Linked DNA regions of Microbaculum marinisediminis. Each later gene encodes a partner of the first gene's protein in a complex. Links are inferred from orthologs where the notes say so. Each region holds a gene or a part of one and is shown in the gene's direction. Other genes may lie near its edges.

Region 1 (7,027 bases):
CGGGCGCTCAAGGAGGCCGGCCACGGCAAGGCCGCCGTCGAGGGCCTCCAGACCTGCGACTGGGTGCTGATCGACGCCGGCAACGTCATCGTCCACCTGTTCCGCCCCGAAGTCCGCGCCTTCTACAATCTGGAGAAGATGTGGTCCTCGGAAATCCCGCGCGAACGGGCGGTGATCTGACGCGCCTCTGACCGGGCCGGCGGTTTTGACGCCGCCGGCGGCACCATGAGAATCGATATCCTCGCCGTCGGGCGCCTCAAGGCGGGAGGCGGCGAACACACCCTTGTCGAGCGCTATCTGGAGCGCGCCCGCGGCGGCGGCCGGACGATCGGCCTGAGCGGCTTCGCCGTCGGCGAGCTTCCCGATGGCAGGAGCGCCGACTGGGAAGCCGACGCCCTGCTTGCCCGCATGAAACCGGGATCGCGGCGCATCGTCCTCGACGAGCGCGGCAAGACCGTCTCGAGCGAGACCTTCGCCGGCCTCCTCGGCGACTGGCGCGATCAGGGCGCGCCCGCCACCGCGTTCCTGATCGGCGGCCCGGACGGCCACGGCAAGGCGGCGCGTAACGGCGCCGATCTGCTGCTGTCCTTCGGCGCGATGACCTGGCCGCACCAGCTCGTGCGCGCCATGCTCGCCGAACAGCTCTACCGGGCGGTGACGATCCTGTCCGGCCACCCCTATCATCGCGCCTAGGCCCCCAGGCCAATCGCGAACATGGCCTGTCGCGAACATGGCCGGCCCGGAATTTATCGGCCCGGAACTGATCGGCCCGGAGCGGATCGGCCCGGAGCGGATCGACCGGGAACATGGACGGATCTTAACTGGCGCCGGCCGCGTTCTTGCCGCAAAGATACGGTTATCAACCCGTTAACGCTCAGGACCCTAGTATCGGCCCCATGCGATTCCGTGTTTCGACGCGCCGGGTTCCGGCGGTCGCGGCGTTCCTCGCCACGGCCGCCCTGACGTGCGTCCCGATTCCGGCCGCGAACGCCGAGCAGCCAGCCGCCGAGCAGGTGGCCTCCGAGAAGCAGGCGGCCGATATCAAGCGGGTCGAGAAGGAGAAGGCGCTGGAGGCCCTGCGCAGGGACATCGAGTCCCAGCACGCCGCCGAAGCCGCGCTCGCCGCCGAGATCGAGACCCTGCGCAAGGACCGCGTCGCGCTCAACGAGCAGCTGATCGAGACCGCCGCGCGCGTGCAGGACATCGAGGCCTCCATCGACGCGGTCGAGGACCGCATCGATGAGCTTGAGCAGCGCGAGGATGAATTGCGCGCCTCGTTCCGCGCCCGCTCGGGCCTGCTGTCGGAACTGCTCGGCGCCCTGCAGCGCATGGGCCGCAGGCCGCCGCCGGCGGTTCTGGTCGAGCCCTCCGACGCCCTGAAGACCGTGCGCACGGCGATTCTGCTCGGCGCCGTCCTGCCCGGCGTCCGTATCGAGACCGAGGCGCTGGCATGGGATCTGGAGGAAATGGGCCGGCTGAAGCGGCAGATCGACGCCGAAAAGGCGCGTTTGCTGGCCCGGTCGCGTGATCTCGCCGGCGAACGGCGCCGCATCGCCGCCCTCGTGGAGGCCAAGCGGGAGTCCGTGGCGAAGGGCGAGGAAGAACTCGGATCGATTCGCGAAAAGGCGAAAGAACTTGCCGCGGAGGCGCGTAATCTCGAAGAATTGATCGCCTCGATCGACCGCGAGATCGCCGTCGCCCGGCGCGAGCGGGAAGCCGCCGCGAGGCCGCGGGCAACGCCGGAACAGGCGCGCGGCGCCCTGCGCGACCCGGCCCGGCTCGAGCCGGCAATCGCCTTTTCGCAGGCGGTTGGCCTGCTTCCCAAGCCGGTTACAGGCGCGGTGACGCGCGATTTCGGCACGCCGGACGAGATCGGCAGTCCGGCGCGCGGCATCTCGATCGCGACGCGCGCGCGGGCCCAGGTGACCGCGCCGAGCGACGGTTGGGTCGTTTATGCGGGACCGTTCCGGTCCTACGGGCAACTCTTGATCCTGAATGCCGGCGACGGATATCATGTATTGCTCGCCGGCATGGAGACTATCGCGGTTGACCTGGGTCAGTTCGTATTGACCGGTGAACCAGTGGGACAGATGGCCGGGCTATTGATGGCGAGCGCCGAAAGCATAACTGTCGGACGAAGCCAGCCGGTCCTGTATGTCGAATTTCGGAAGGATGGGCACCCCATCGATCCCGCCCCTTGGTGGGCGAAAGGCCGCACGGGAGCAGGCGGATAATGCGTAGAACGACGATACTAGTGCTGGGAATGATGGTGGGTGCGGCCGCGACCTTCGCGGTGTCGCAGCCTTGGCACATGAGCGGAGCGGCGGAAGCCGCCGGCAATGCCGACACCTATCGCCAGTTGAACCTGTTCGGCGACGTCTTCGAACGCGTCAAGGCGGACTATGTCGAGCAGCCCGACGACGCGCAGCTCGTCGAGTCGGCGATCAACGGCATGCTGGCGGCGCTCGATCCGCATTCCAGCTACATGTCGCCCAAGAACTACCGCGACATGCAGGTGCAGACCCGCGGCGAGTTCGGCGGCCTCGGCATCGAGGTCACGATGGAGGACGGCCTGGTCAAGGTGGTCACGCCGATCGACGACACGCCGGCCGCCCGCGCCGGCGTCATGGCCGGCGACCTCATCACCCATCTCGACGGCGAGGCGGTGCTCGGCCTGACCCTTTCGGAGGCGGTCGAGAAGATGCGCGGCCGGGTCAACACCCCGATCGAGCTGACGATCCGGCGCGAAGGCGCCGACGAGCCGGTCGAGATCACGGTGGTGCGCGACATCATCCAGATCCGCGCCGTGCGCTCCAACACCGAGGACGATGTCGGCTATATCCGCATCACCCAGTTCAACGAGCAGACCTTCGAAAACCTGAAGACCGCCATCGAGAGCCTCGAGGGCGAGATTCCGGCGGACAAGCTCAAGGGCTTCGTCATCGACCTGCGCAACAATCCCGGCGGATTGCTCGACCAGGCCATCGCCGTCTCCGACACGTTCCTCGATCGCGGCGAGATCGTCTCGACCCGCGGCCGTAACACCGACGAGAGCCAGCGCTACAACGCCCGTTCCGGCGACCTGATCAAGGGCAAGCCGGTCATCGTGCTGATCAACGGCGGGTCGGCCTCGGCCTCCGAGATCGTCGCCGGCGCGCTGCAGGATCACCGCCGCGCGACCGTCGTGGGAACGCGGTCCTTCGGCAAGGGATCGGTGCAGACGATCATCCCGCTGGGCTCCAACGGCGCGCTCCGGCTCACCACCGCGCGCTACTACACCCCCTCCGGCCGCTCGATCCAGGCCAAGGGCATCGAGCCCGATATCATCATCGAGCAGGAGGTGCCCGAGGAGCTGAAGGGCGCGACCACGTCGAAGGGCGAGTCGTCGCTGCGCGGGCATCTGCAGTCGGAAGCCGGCAAGGAAGAGGGCGGGTCGTCCGCCTACATCCCGCCGGAGAAGGAAAAGGACAAGCAACTGAACTACGCGCTCGACCTGTTGCGCGGGGTCCAGGTCAACAGCCTGTTCCCGCCGGATCCGGGCGCGGGCGTGCCCAACTGACGGGCTGAGGCTTCAGGCGACGTCGCGGCGAGAGGCCCGCCGCGAGGTGCCTGGCTCCAGGCCCCCCCGGGGCCCAATTCCCGATCCCGGTTTCCGGCCCGAACTTCTGCGGGGCGGGACCCGAGATCGGGGTACAGCGACCCTGGGTAAAGCGACCGTTGCAACGGATGGATCATGGCGGCGGATGATCTGACTTCGCCAGGGGGATTCTGGCAGGTGTGGCGCAAGCGGCTGAGCCGCGTCACCGTGCTTGGCTCCCTGCTTGTCCTGACGGGCGCCCTCGCCCTGTTCGTGGTCGGATGGCTGATCTTCGTCGACGATCCGCATGGCGGCGAGCCCGTCGTGGTCGTCGCGCTCGACCATCCCACCGCGATCCAGGCCGACAGCGGCGACGATCTCGGCATCCGGCCGACCGTGGATTCGCGCGAGGCCGAGCCGCTGCCGAGCGGCCACAGCCAGCCGCCGGCCGACATCGTCATCTCCGATCCGCTTGCCGCACCCTCCAACTACACAGGCTCCGCATCCCCGGGAGCCAGCCCCGCGTCCGGCGGAACCGTGCAGGCCTCGCTCGACACCAGCCTTCTCGAAAGCGGCCCCTACGGGCCTCTGCCGGTCATCGACCGCGACGGCCGCCGCGCCGCCGAGGTCTATTCCGCCGCCAGGGGAACGATCGGCGAGGACCGGCCGCGGATCGCCATCCTGATCGGCGGTATGGGCCTGTCGACCACCGCGACGGAAGCCGCCATCGACCGGCTGCCGCGCGAGGTGACGCTGGCCTTCGCGCCCTATGGCGACGAGACCGATCGCCTGACCGGCCGGGCCCGCCAGGCCGGGCACGAGCTCGCGCTGCAGGTGCCGCTGGAGCCCTATGACTATCCCGACAACGATCCCGGCCCGCACACGCTTCTGACCGGCCTCAGCGTCGACCAGAACCGCGACCGCCTGCACTGGGTGATGAGCCGCTTCACCGGGTATGTCGGCATCGTCAACTACATGGGCGCCCGCTTCACCGCGTCCGACCAGTCGCTGCGCCCGATGCTCGGCGAACTGCGCGACCGCGGCCTCATCTATGTCGATGACGGGTCGTCGTCTCGCTCGGTCGCCGGGCGTATCGCCTCGGAGGTCGGCCTGCCCTTCGCGAAGGCCGATATCGTCGTCGACGCGGTGCCCGCGCGCGCCGATATCGACGCGCAGCTCGCCCGGCTCGAGGACATCGCCCGGCAGAAGGGTGTCGCCGTCGGCGTCGCCTCCGGCCTTCCGATCGCCATCGACGCCATCGACGCCTGGGCCGACGGGCTCCAGGGCAAGGGCATCGTGCTGATCCCCGCCAGCGCGGCGGCAAGCGGCGGCGAGACCTGAGGGCGACATCCAGCGCCGCGCCTGCGCCCGCGGTGGCACACGCCGGTTGACAGATCGCCCCGGGCTGTCAGAAATCCCCCGAACCATAAGAACATCGCGGACCGTAGGAATGCCGCGGACCGCGAGAAAACCCCGGTCAAGGCCCGCATCCGCCCGCGGGATCGGCCAACAGGATCAGCCATGGCGAAAACCGACCCGGAAACCCTTCCCTACCGCCCCTGCGTCGGCGCGCTCGTCGTCAACGGCGACGGGCTGGTCTTCATCGGCCACCGCGCCGACGGGCCCGAGGAGCCGGAAGGGCCTGGAACCTGGTGGCAGATGCCGCAGGGCGGCATCGACGACGGCGAGGACCCGCTGGAGGCCGTCTACCGGGAGCTCTACGAGGAAACCAGCATCCGCTCGGTGCGCCTTGTCGCCGAATCCCGGGACTGGATCCGCTACGACCTGCCGCCCGAACTGGTGGGCAAGGCCTGGAAGGGGCGCTACCGCGGCCAGACGCAGAAATGGTATCTGCTGCGCTTCACCGGCGAGGAGTCCGAGATCGACATCCTCACGCCCGGCGGCGGCCACCACAAGGCCGAGTTCAATGCCTGGAAATGGGCGCCGCTCGAAGAGCTGACCGAGCTGGTGGTGCCGTTCAAACGCGACGTCTATCGTCGCATTGTCGCCGAATTCGCCGATGCGCTTAAATAGGGCCGACGGCGTCCGACCTTTCGCCGACCGAACCGACCAGGGAGCCGACCGCCATGACCATCGTGCCGATCCTCGATGACGCCGCCGCCTCGCCCGAGGCGCGCGCCGTGTTCGACGACATCCGCAAGACCCGCAACACCGATTTCGTCAACAATTTCTGGCGCGCGCTCGCCCATGATCCGGTCCTGCTCAGGCGCACCTGGGAAAGCGTCAAGGAAGTGATGGCCCCCGGCGCCCTCGACCCGCTGGTCAAGGAGATGATCTACGTAGCCGTTTCCGCCACAAACAACTGCGAATACTGCATCCGCTCGCACACCGCGTCGGCCCGCGCCAAGGGCATGACCGACGAGATGCTGATGGAGCTGATCGCCGTGGTCGGCATGGCCAACGAGACCAACCGGCTCGTCAACGGCCTGCAGGTGCCCGTCGACGAGGCATTCAAATAGCCCCCGAAAACAGCCGTTTATCCCGGACTCGTAACCTTTCCTCCGAAGACTCCCGATGATGCAGACGCCCAGCGAGCGATACGCCGCCCTTGTCGAGGCCGGCGAGATCGCCCATGACCCGGCGCAGGCCCGGATCGTCGAGCGCCTGACGCGCCTGTCGACCGAACTCGTCAACCGGCGCCTGGCGGAGAAGGGCTCGAATCTCGGCTGGCTGTTCGCCCGCCGCCAGAAGGCGGCCCCGCTCAAGGGGCTCTATATCTTCGGCGAGGTCGGCCGCGGCAAGACGATGCTCGTCGACCTGTTCTACGAGGCCACCGGCCTGAAGCGGAAGCGTCGCGCCCATTTCAACGATTTCATGGCCGACGTGCACCGCCGCGTCCACGCCTGGCGCCAGAAATCCAAGGCCGGCGCGGTCAAGGGAGACGATCCGATCGGGCCGGTCGCCGACGAGATCGCCGCCGAGACCCGGCTCCTCTGCCTCGACGAGTTCCATGTCGACGACATCGCCGACGCCATGATCCTCGGCCGCCTGTTCACCCGGCTGTTCGATCGCGGCGTGGTGCTCGTCACCACCTCGAACGCGGCGCCGGACGGGCTTTACGCCGACGGGCTGAACCGGGCGCTGTTCCTGCCTTTCATCGCATTACTGAAGGAACGGACCGACGTCATCTGCCTCGATGCGACATCCGACTACCGGCTCGGCCGCCTGCGCTCGTCGGATCTCTATTTCTCGCCCGCCGACGACGATGCCCACCACGCCATGGACGAGACCTGGAAGCGCCTGACCGGGGCCGCGCATGGTCGGCCGACGACGCTGGAAGTCCTGGGGCGGCAGGTTCCGGTACCGGAAAGCTTCGACGGCATAGCGCGGTTTACCTTCGCCGACCTGTGCGAAGCCCCGCTCGGCGCCAACGACTATCTGAAGATCGCCGCGACCTTCCATACGGTCTTCCTCGACGCCGTGCCGCAA
Region 2 (6,941 bases), 190 kb from region 1 along the record:
GCGCCCGGTCGATCGCCGGATCGCTCAGCACCGAGGCGAGCCGGTTGGACTTCTCGGCGCGGTCGACGTGGATCACGGTCTGGTCGATCTTGTCGGCGGTCTTGGCCACCGGCGTCACCGACACGCGGACGGGGTCGCGCAGGAACTGGCGCGACAGATCGGCGATGGCCTGCGGCATGGTGGCGGAGAACAGCAGCGTCTGGCGCTCGGCGGGCAGAAACTTCACGGTCGCGCGGATCGCGTGGATGAAGCCCATGTCGAGCATCTGGTCGGCCTCGTCCAGCACCAGCACCTCGACCTTGTCGAGACGCAGCGCCTTCTGCTCGACCAGGTCGAGCAGGCGGCCGGGGGTGGCGACGAGGACGTCGACGCCGGGCTGCAGCGCCCGGATCTGCCGGTTCATCGGCACGCCGCCGATGACGAGCTCGACCTTGAGGGGAAGATGGCGTCCGTAGCTGCGGAAGGAGTCGACGATCTGGCCGGACAGCTCCCGCGTCGGGCTGAGGATCAGCACGCGGCACGACTTGGGCGCGGGCCTCTCGCCGTTACGGGTCTGATGGCGGCGCTCGAGACGGTCGAGAATCGGAAGGGCGAAGGCGGCGGTCTTGCCGGTGCCGGTCTGGGCGATGCCGATGAGGTCGCGGCCGTTCAGGAGATGCGGAATGGCCTGGGCCTGGATCGGGGTCGGCGTCTCGTGGCCGGCGTCGGAAAGCGCGCGCAGCACGGAGGCCGACAGATTCAGTTCAGAGAAAGTGTTCAAGTAGGAATGCTTTCGTGGTCGCGGATCGCGGCGCCAATACAAAAGCGCCCGCGCTCACGCGGTTTTGGGGCGAAGACACCCCGCGTGGCCTGGGCTGTCGAATGAAGAAACGAGATCAATTCCAGCGGGCAAAATATCTTGTGCGGATATTCAAGCAACGCGGCCCGCGAGTCTCGGATGGCCGCTATATGGCCGACAATCGTCCGTTTATCAAGGTGTAACGCCGGTTTCGCGATCCGCCGGCGCCTTTCGTGCCCCGCTATCGGGGGCGGTCGTCGGCGAATACGAAGGGGGTGTCGCCGGCCCAGCGGTGCCCGGGTCCGCAGGCGGCGATGCGCTGGACGACGCGGGCGTGCCCGCCGTGAGCGTCGTCGCCGGGCAGTTCGCCATGCTCGTAGGCGATGACCACGAGGCGGGGCAATGCCACCTCCAGCAGCTCGTTGGGCTTCAGCAGGAAATCCGGCCGCATCGGTCGGCCCTCGCGGTGGTGGCCGAGCGCGAAGGTCTCGTAGACGAAGACGCCGTCGTCGGCGACGCAGCCGACGATGTCGGACAGGATCGGCCGCCACAGGTAGTGGGTGACGACCACGGCGTCGAACCGCAGGTCCCTCAGCGGAAACGGACGGCCGGTCTCCAGGTCCGCCTCGATCAGGGCGACGTCGCCGCGCTCGCCCAGATCCTCGGCGTCGGACAGATCGCGGTCGATGCCGGTGACGACGAGGCCCTGGTCGAGCCCGTGCCGCAGGTGCCGGCCCGATCCGCAGGCGACATCGAGCATCGTGCCGCCGGCCCTGGTGCCCGACAGGAAGCGGGTCACCCACGGTGACGGTAACTTGGGGCCGGGATGCATGCCGGTCTCCTTGGCGTGTGTCCTTAAGGTCCGGGGCGACGCTACGGATCCGCCTGCCGTCCGGCAAGATGTCGATCGCGTTGCCGGTTGCGGTAAAGTGGCGCGCGGGGAGGCGCGTCCTGGTGAAACCGGTAAAGACGAAACGCGTCCGGGCCCTGCTCGATATCTACGGGCGGACCTTCTGCGACGAGCTCGGGATCGATATCGCGGCGGGCACGCCGTCGGCGCTGTTTTGCTGGCTGGTCGCCGCGCTGCTGTTCAGCGCGCGCATCCGGGCGAACGCGGCGCTGTCGGCGGCCGGGGCGTTGTTCGCGGCCGGCTGGACGACGCCGGAGGCGATGCTGGCCGCCGGCTGGGAGGCCCGGGTGCGGGTGCTGAACCGCTCCGGCTATGCGCGTTATGACGAGAGCACGTCGCGCATGCTCGGCGAGACCTGCGCGCTGCTGATCGATCGCTACGGCGGGGATCTCGGCAATCTGCGCGCGGCGGCGAACCGAAATCCCGCCGCGGAGCGCGACTTGCTGAAGGCGTTCAAGGGGATCGGCGAGGTCGGCGTCGACCTGTTCTTCCGCGAGGTCCAGCCGGTCTGGCCCGAACTGTATCCCTTCGCCGACAGGCGCGCCCTGAAGGCGGCGGCCAGGCTCGGGCTCGCCGACGATCCCGCCGGCCTGGCGAGCCTGGTTGATCGCGCCGACTTCGCGCGGCTGGTCGCGGCGCTGGTGCGGGTCGACCTGGACAAGGGCTATGAAACCATCGAGGCGGCCGCCATCTGATAGCATCCGACACCTGCGCGACATCGGATCGGCGGCGAGGGTGGCGCGACGGGCGAAAAAACGCCATATAACGGGCCAGCCGGCCCGTGGTCGCCGGCACGGAGTTTCCCGATGAATGCGCCTACGATCCGCTACAAGAAGATGAACGGGCTCGGCAACGAGATCCTGGTCGTCGATCTGCGCGCGGATCGCCTCGCGCTGACGCCCGAAATGGTGCGTGCCGTCGCCGCCGCGCCGCGCAGCGGCTTCGACCAGATGATGGTGCTGCTGCCGCCGCGCGCGCAAGGGATCGACGCGACCGTGCGCATCTACAACAACGACGGTTCGCTGTCGGGTGCCTGCGGCAACGGCGCGCGCTGCATCGCCGCGCTGGTCATGCAGGAGACCGGCGGGTCCGCCGCGACCTTCGAGACGGCGGCGGGGCTGCTGAACGCCTGGGACGCCGGCGACGGCCTGATAACCGTCGACATGGGGCCGCCGGACTTCAACTGGGAGACCATCCCGCTCGCCGAGGAATTCCGCGACACCCGCGCGATCGAACTGCAGATCGGCCCGATCGACGCGCCGATCCTGCATTCGCCCAGCGCGCTGTCGATGGGCAACCCGCACGCGATCTTCTGGGTCGACGATGTCGAGGCCTACGATCTGTCGAAGATCGGGCCGCTTCTGGAGAACCATCCGGTCTTTCCCGAGCGCGCCAATATCAGCCTTGCCCAGGTGACGAGCCGCGAGGCGATCACGCTGAAGGTGTGGGAGCGCGGCGCCGGCCTGACGCGGGCCTGCGGCTCGGCGGCCTGTGCCGCCGCGGTGGCGGCCGCGCGCAAGAAGCTGACGGAGCGCGCCGTCACGGTGACGCTGCCGGGCGGACCGCTGCGCATCGACTGGCGCGAGTCCGACGATCACGTGCTGATGACCGGGCCGTGGGAACTCGAATACGAGGGCGCAGTCTCCGTCGAGACCGCCGCTCCGGCGGCCTGACCGGGAGAAACGCGATGTCCCGGCCCGATATCCTGACCTTCGGCTGCCGCCTCAACGCGGCGGAATCCGAGGCGATCCGCGAGCTGGCCGACGAGGCCGACCTCGCCGACACCATCGTCGTCAATACCTGTGCGGTGACCGGCGAGGCCGTGCGCCAGGCGCGCCAGGCGATCCGCAAGGCGCGGCGCGAGAATCCGGCCGCGCGCATCGTCGTCACCGGCTGCGCGGCGCAGACCGAGCCGCAGACCTTCGCCGACATGGCGGAGGTCGACCTGGTGCTCGGCAATGCTGAGAAGCTGAAGCCGGAAAGCTATCGCGCACTGCCGTTCGGGGCCGAGCAGGCCGAGAAGGTGCGCGTCAACGACATCATGGAGCTGACCGAGACCGGCGCCCATCTGATCGAGGGGTTCGAGGGCCGGGCGCGCGCCTTCGTGCAGGTGCAGAACGGCTGCGATCATCGCTGCACCTTCTGCATCATCCCCTATGGCCGCGGTCCGTCGCGCTCGGTGCCGATGGGCGGGGTCGTCGATCAGGTGCGCCGTCTGGTCGAGGCGGGCTATGCGGAGGTGGTGCTGACCGGCGTCGACCTCACCTCCTATGGCGGCGACCTGCCGGGCCATCCGCGCTTCGGCACGCTGGTCCGGGCCATCCTGCGCCATGTCCCCGAGCTGGGGCGGCTGCGCATCTCCTCGATCGATTCGGTGGAAGCCGACGACGACCTGCTGCGGGCGATCGCCGAGGAGGAGCGGCTGATGCCGCATCTGCATCTGTCGCTGCAGGCCGGCGACGACATGATCCTGAAGCGGATGAAGCGGCGGCATTCGCGCGCCCAGTCGGTGGAGTTCTGCGACGCGGTGCGCCGGCTCAGGCCCGACATGGTGTTCGGCGCCGATCTGATCGCCGGCTTCCCGACCGAGACCGACGCGATGTTCGAGAACACGCTGAGGATCGTCGCCGATTGCGGCCTGACGCATCTGCACGTCTTCCCGTTCTCACCGCGCACCGGCACCCCGGCGGCGCGCATGCCGCAGGTCGACCGGCGGCTCGTCAAGGAGCGCGCGGCGCGGCTCAGGACGGAAGGCGAGGCGGCGCTGAGACGCCATCTCGACGCCGAGATCGGCCGCGACCGGCTGGTGCTGGTGGAAACCGAAACGAGCGGACGCACCGAGCAGTTCACCGTCGCCCGGCTCGACCGGGCCTTGCCGTCCGGTTCGGTCGTCAGGGCGCGCGTCACCGGCCATGACGGTCGCCGTCTCGAGACCCGCGTAGACCCCATTGGAATGGCGGCAGCATGAGCGAAGAGAAGTCCGGCCCGAGCCTTATGGACCGGCTGCTCGGCCGCAAGGCTCCGGAAGATCAGGCCGTCGCCACCGGGACGGACAAGCCCGGGACGGCGGAGCCCGCGACGGACCAGTCCGGGGCGGACGTGTCCGAAACGGGTAGGTCCGGGACCGAGAAGCCGCGCTCGTGGCTGCAACGGCTGCGCGCCGGGCTGTCGCGGTCGTCCTCGGCGCTGGGGCAGAACCTCACTGCGCTGATCCGCAAGCGCAAGCTCGACGACGAGACGCTGCAGGATCTGGAAGACATCCTGATCCAGGCCGATCTCGGCGTGGAAACGGCGGTGCGCATCACCGAGCGGCTGGCCAAGGAACGCTACGACAAGGAAATCGACGACGTCGAGCTGCGCACCGTGCTCGCCCAGGAAATCGAGGCGGTGCTGGAGCCGGTGGCCAAGCCGCTGGCGATCGATCCGGCGAAGTCCCCGCATGTGATCCTCGTCGTCGGCGTCAACGGCGCCGGCAAGACCACGACCATCGGCAAGCTCGCCGCGCAGTTCCGCCGCGAGGGCAGGTCGGTGGTGCTCGGCGCCGGCGACACGTTCCGCGCCGCGGCGATCGAGCAGCTCAAGATCTGGGGCGAGCGCACCGGCGCGACCGTGGTCGCCCGCGAGCAGGGCTCGGACGCCTCCGCGCTCGCCTTCGAGGCGTTGCAGCAGGCGCGCGCGGCGCAGGCCGACGTGGTGATGATCGACACCGCCGGGCGGCTTCAGAACCGCACCGAGCTGATGGCGGAACTGGAGAAGATCGTCCGCGTCATCAGGAAGCAGGACGAGACCGCGCCGCACGACGTCCTGCTGGTGCTCGACGCGACGACGGGCCAGAACGCCATGAACCAGACGGAGATCTTCCGCCAGGTCTGCGGCGTCACCGGGCTGGCGATGACCAAGCTCGACGGCACCGCGCGCGGCGGCATCCTGGTCGCCATCGCCGCCAAGCACGGCCTGCCGGTCCACGTCATCGGCGTCGGTGAGGGCGTCGACGACCTGCACCCGTTCACGGCGAGCGAGTTCGCCCGCGCGATCGTCGGAGAGGCGATCGACGGCGATGCGACGGAGGGCGGCGATGCCGGCCGGGAACCGTGACGTGACGCCGCGCCGGCGCCTGCCCTCGGGGGCGGATCGCGCCGCCGCTCTGCCTGTATCCCCCAAAGGACGCATCGGGAGTTTCCAGCCATGACCCGTCCCGAAACCGTCGAACGCCATCCCGGCCCGCCGGAATGGGTGCGCCCGGCGCTGGAGCTCGGCCCGCTCGTCATCTTCTTCATCGGCAACTGGAAGCTCGGCATCTTCTGGGCGACCGGCCTGTTCATCCCGGCGACGCTGATCTCGGTTGCGATCTCGTGGATCATCCTGCGCAACGTGCCGGTGATGCCGCTGGTCACGGCGGTCTTCGTCACCGTGTTCGGCGGGCTGACGCTGTGGCTGCAGGACGACGTCTTCATCAAGATGAAGCCGACCATCGTGAACCTCGCCTTCGCCGGGATCCTGGTCGCCGGGCTCTATTTCCGCCGCACGCTGCTCAAATACGCCTTCGGCACCGTGTTCCAGCTCAGCGAGGAGGGCTGGCGCGTCATCACCTGGCGCTGGGCGGTCTTCTTCGTCTTCCTGGCGGTGCTGAACGAGGTCGTCTGGCGCAACTTCTCCACCGACTTCTGGGTCAGCTTCAAGGTGTTCGGCATCATGCCGATCACCATGCTGTTCGCCGTGGCGCAGCTGCCGCTTCTGAAGAAATACGGGCTGGAGGACGAGGCCGAGAAGGCCTGAGCCGCCTACCGGGTCAGCGGCTTGCCGCCGGGAAACAGGTCGCCGGTCTGGCCTTGCGGGTTGACGAAGGGCGGGGCGGCCTCGCCGAGTTCGCTCGCCCTGTCGTGGCCCAGCGCCCAGTGCACCGACGGGAAGGCGAGCTCGTCCCAGGGGATGTCGGCCCAGTCGAACAGCTTCACCTCCAGGCTTTCCGCGCCGGGCGAGAAACCGCCGGCGAGCGTCGCCTGGAAGATCACCTGCACCTGCGACAACCGCGGCACCGAATAGACGGCGAGGATGCCGGAAATGGCGATCTCGGCGTTGGCCTCCTCGAACGCCTCGCGGCGGGCGCCGGCATCGGGGGCTTCGTTCAGTTCCAGATAGCCGGCGGGGATCGTCCAGAAGCCGCGGCGGGGGAAGATCGCGCGGCGGCAGAGCAGGATCCCGCCCTGCGACCGGACCACCGAGCCGACGACGACCTTGGGATTGTCGTAGTGG

What was found.
Region 2: the proteins of MUB46_RS11415 (region 1) and dapF are in contact, whole or in part, in a solved structure (PDB 5YGU), measured with the Escherichia coli proteins. The link is inferred for Microbaculum marinisediminis from one-to-one orthologs.

Annotation. Positions count from the first base shown.
Region 1 is NZ_JALIDZ010000004.1:534,597-541,623, reverse strand. The notes cover bases 3,878-6,854. They hold MUB46_RS11415 (RNA pyrophosphohydrolase), read left to right. Parts: upstream 3,878-5,098; coding sequence 5,099-5,611; downstream 5,612-6,854. Other genes in these bases: zapE (cell division protein ZapE), read left to right, coding at 6,113-6,854; MUB46_RS11410 (carboxymuconolactone decarboxylase family protein), read left to right, coding at 5,665-6,057; MUB46_RS11420 (divergent polysaccharide deacetylase family protein), read left to right, coding at 3,878-4,918. In the rest of the region: rsfS (ribosome silencing factor), read left to right, coding at 1-180; 23S rRNA (pseudouridine(1915)-N(3))-methyltransferase RlmH, read left to right, coding at 226-693; MUB46_RS11430 (murein hydrolase activator EnvC family protein), read left to right, coding at 897-2,234; MUB46_RS11425 (S41 family peptidase), read left to right, coding at 2,231-3,559; more of MUB46_RS11420, read left to right, coding at 3,734-3,877; more of zapE, read left to right, coding at 6,855-7,027. UniProt on the Escherichia coli protein: Master regulator of 5'-end-dependent mRNA decay.
Region 2 is NZ_JALIDZ010000004.1:341,560-348,500, forward strand. The notes cover bases 1,537-4,427. They hold dapF (diaminopimelate epimerase), read left to right. Parts: upstream 1,537-2,494; coding sequence 2,495-3,361; downstream 3,362-4,427. Other genes in these bases: MUB46_RS10505 (class I SAM-dependent methyltransferase), read right to left, coding at 1,537-1,610; MUB46_RS10510 (hypothetical protein), read left to right, coding at 1,733-2,383; mtaB (tRNA (N(6)-L-threonylcarbamoyladenosine(37)-C(2))-methylthiotransferase MtaB), read left to right, coding at 3,376-4,427. Also shown: MUB46_RS10495 (DEAD/DEAH box helicase), read right to left, coding at 1-760; MUB46_RS10500 (hypothetical protein), read left to right, coding at 775-981; more of MUB46_RS10505, read right to left, coding at 1,020-1,536; more of mtaB, read left to right, coding at 4,428-4,656; signal recognition particle-docking protein FtsY, read left to right, coding at 4,653-5,783; MUB46_RS10530 (septation protein A), read left to right, coding at 5,874-6,464; MUB46_RS10535 (NUDIX hydrolase), read right to left, coding at 6,470-6,941. UniProt on the Escherichia coli protein: Involved in the succinylase branch of the L-lysine biosynthesis and in the biosynthesis of the pentapeptide incorporated in the peptidoglycan moiety. Catalyzes the stereoinversion of LL-2,6-diaminopimelate (L,L-DAP) to meso-diaminopimelate (meso-DAP).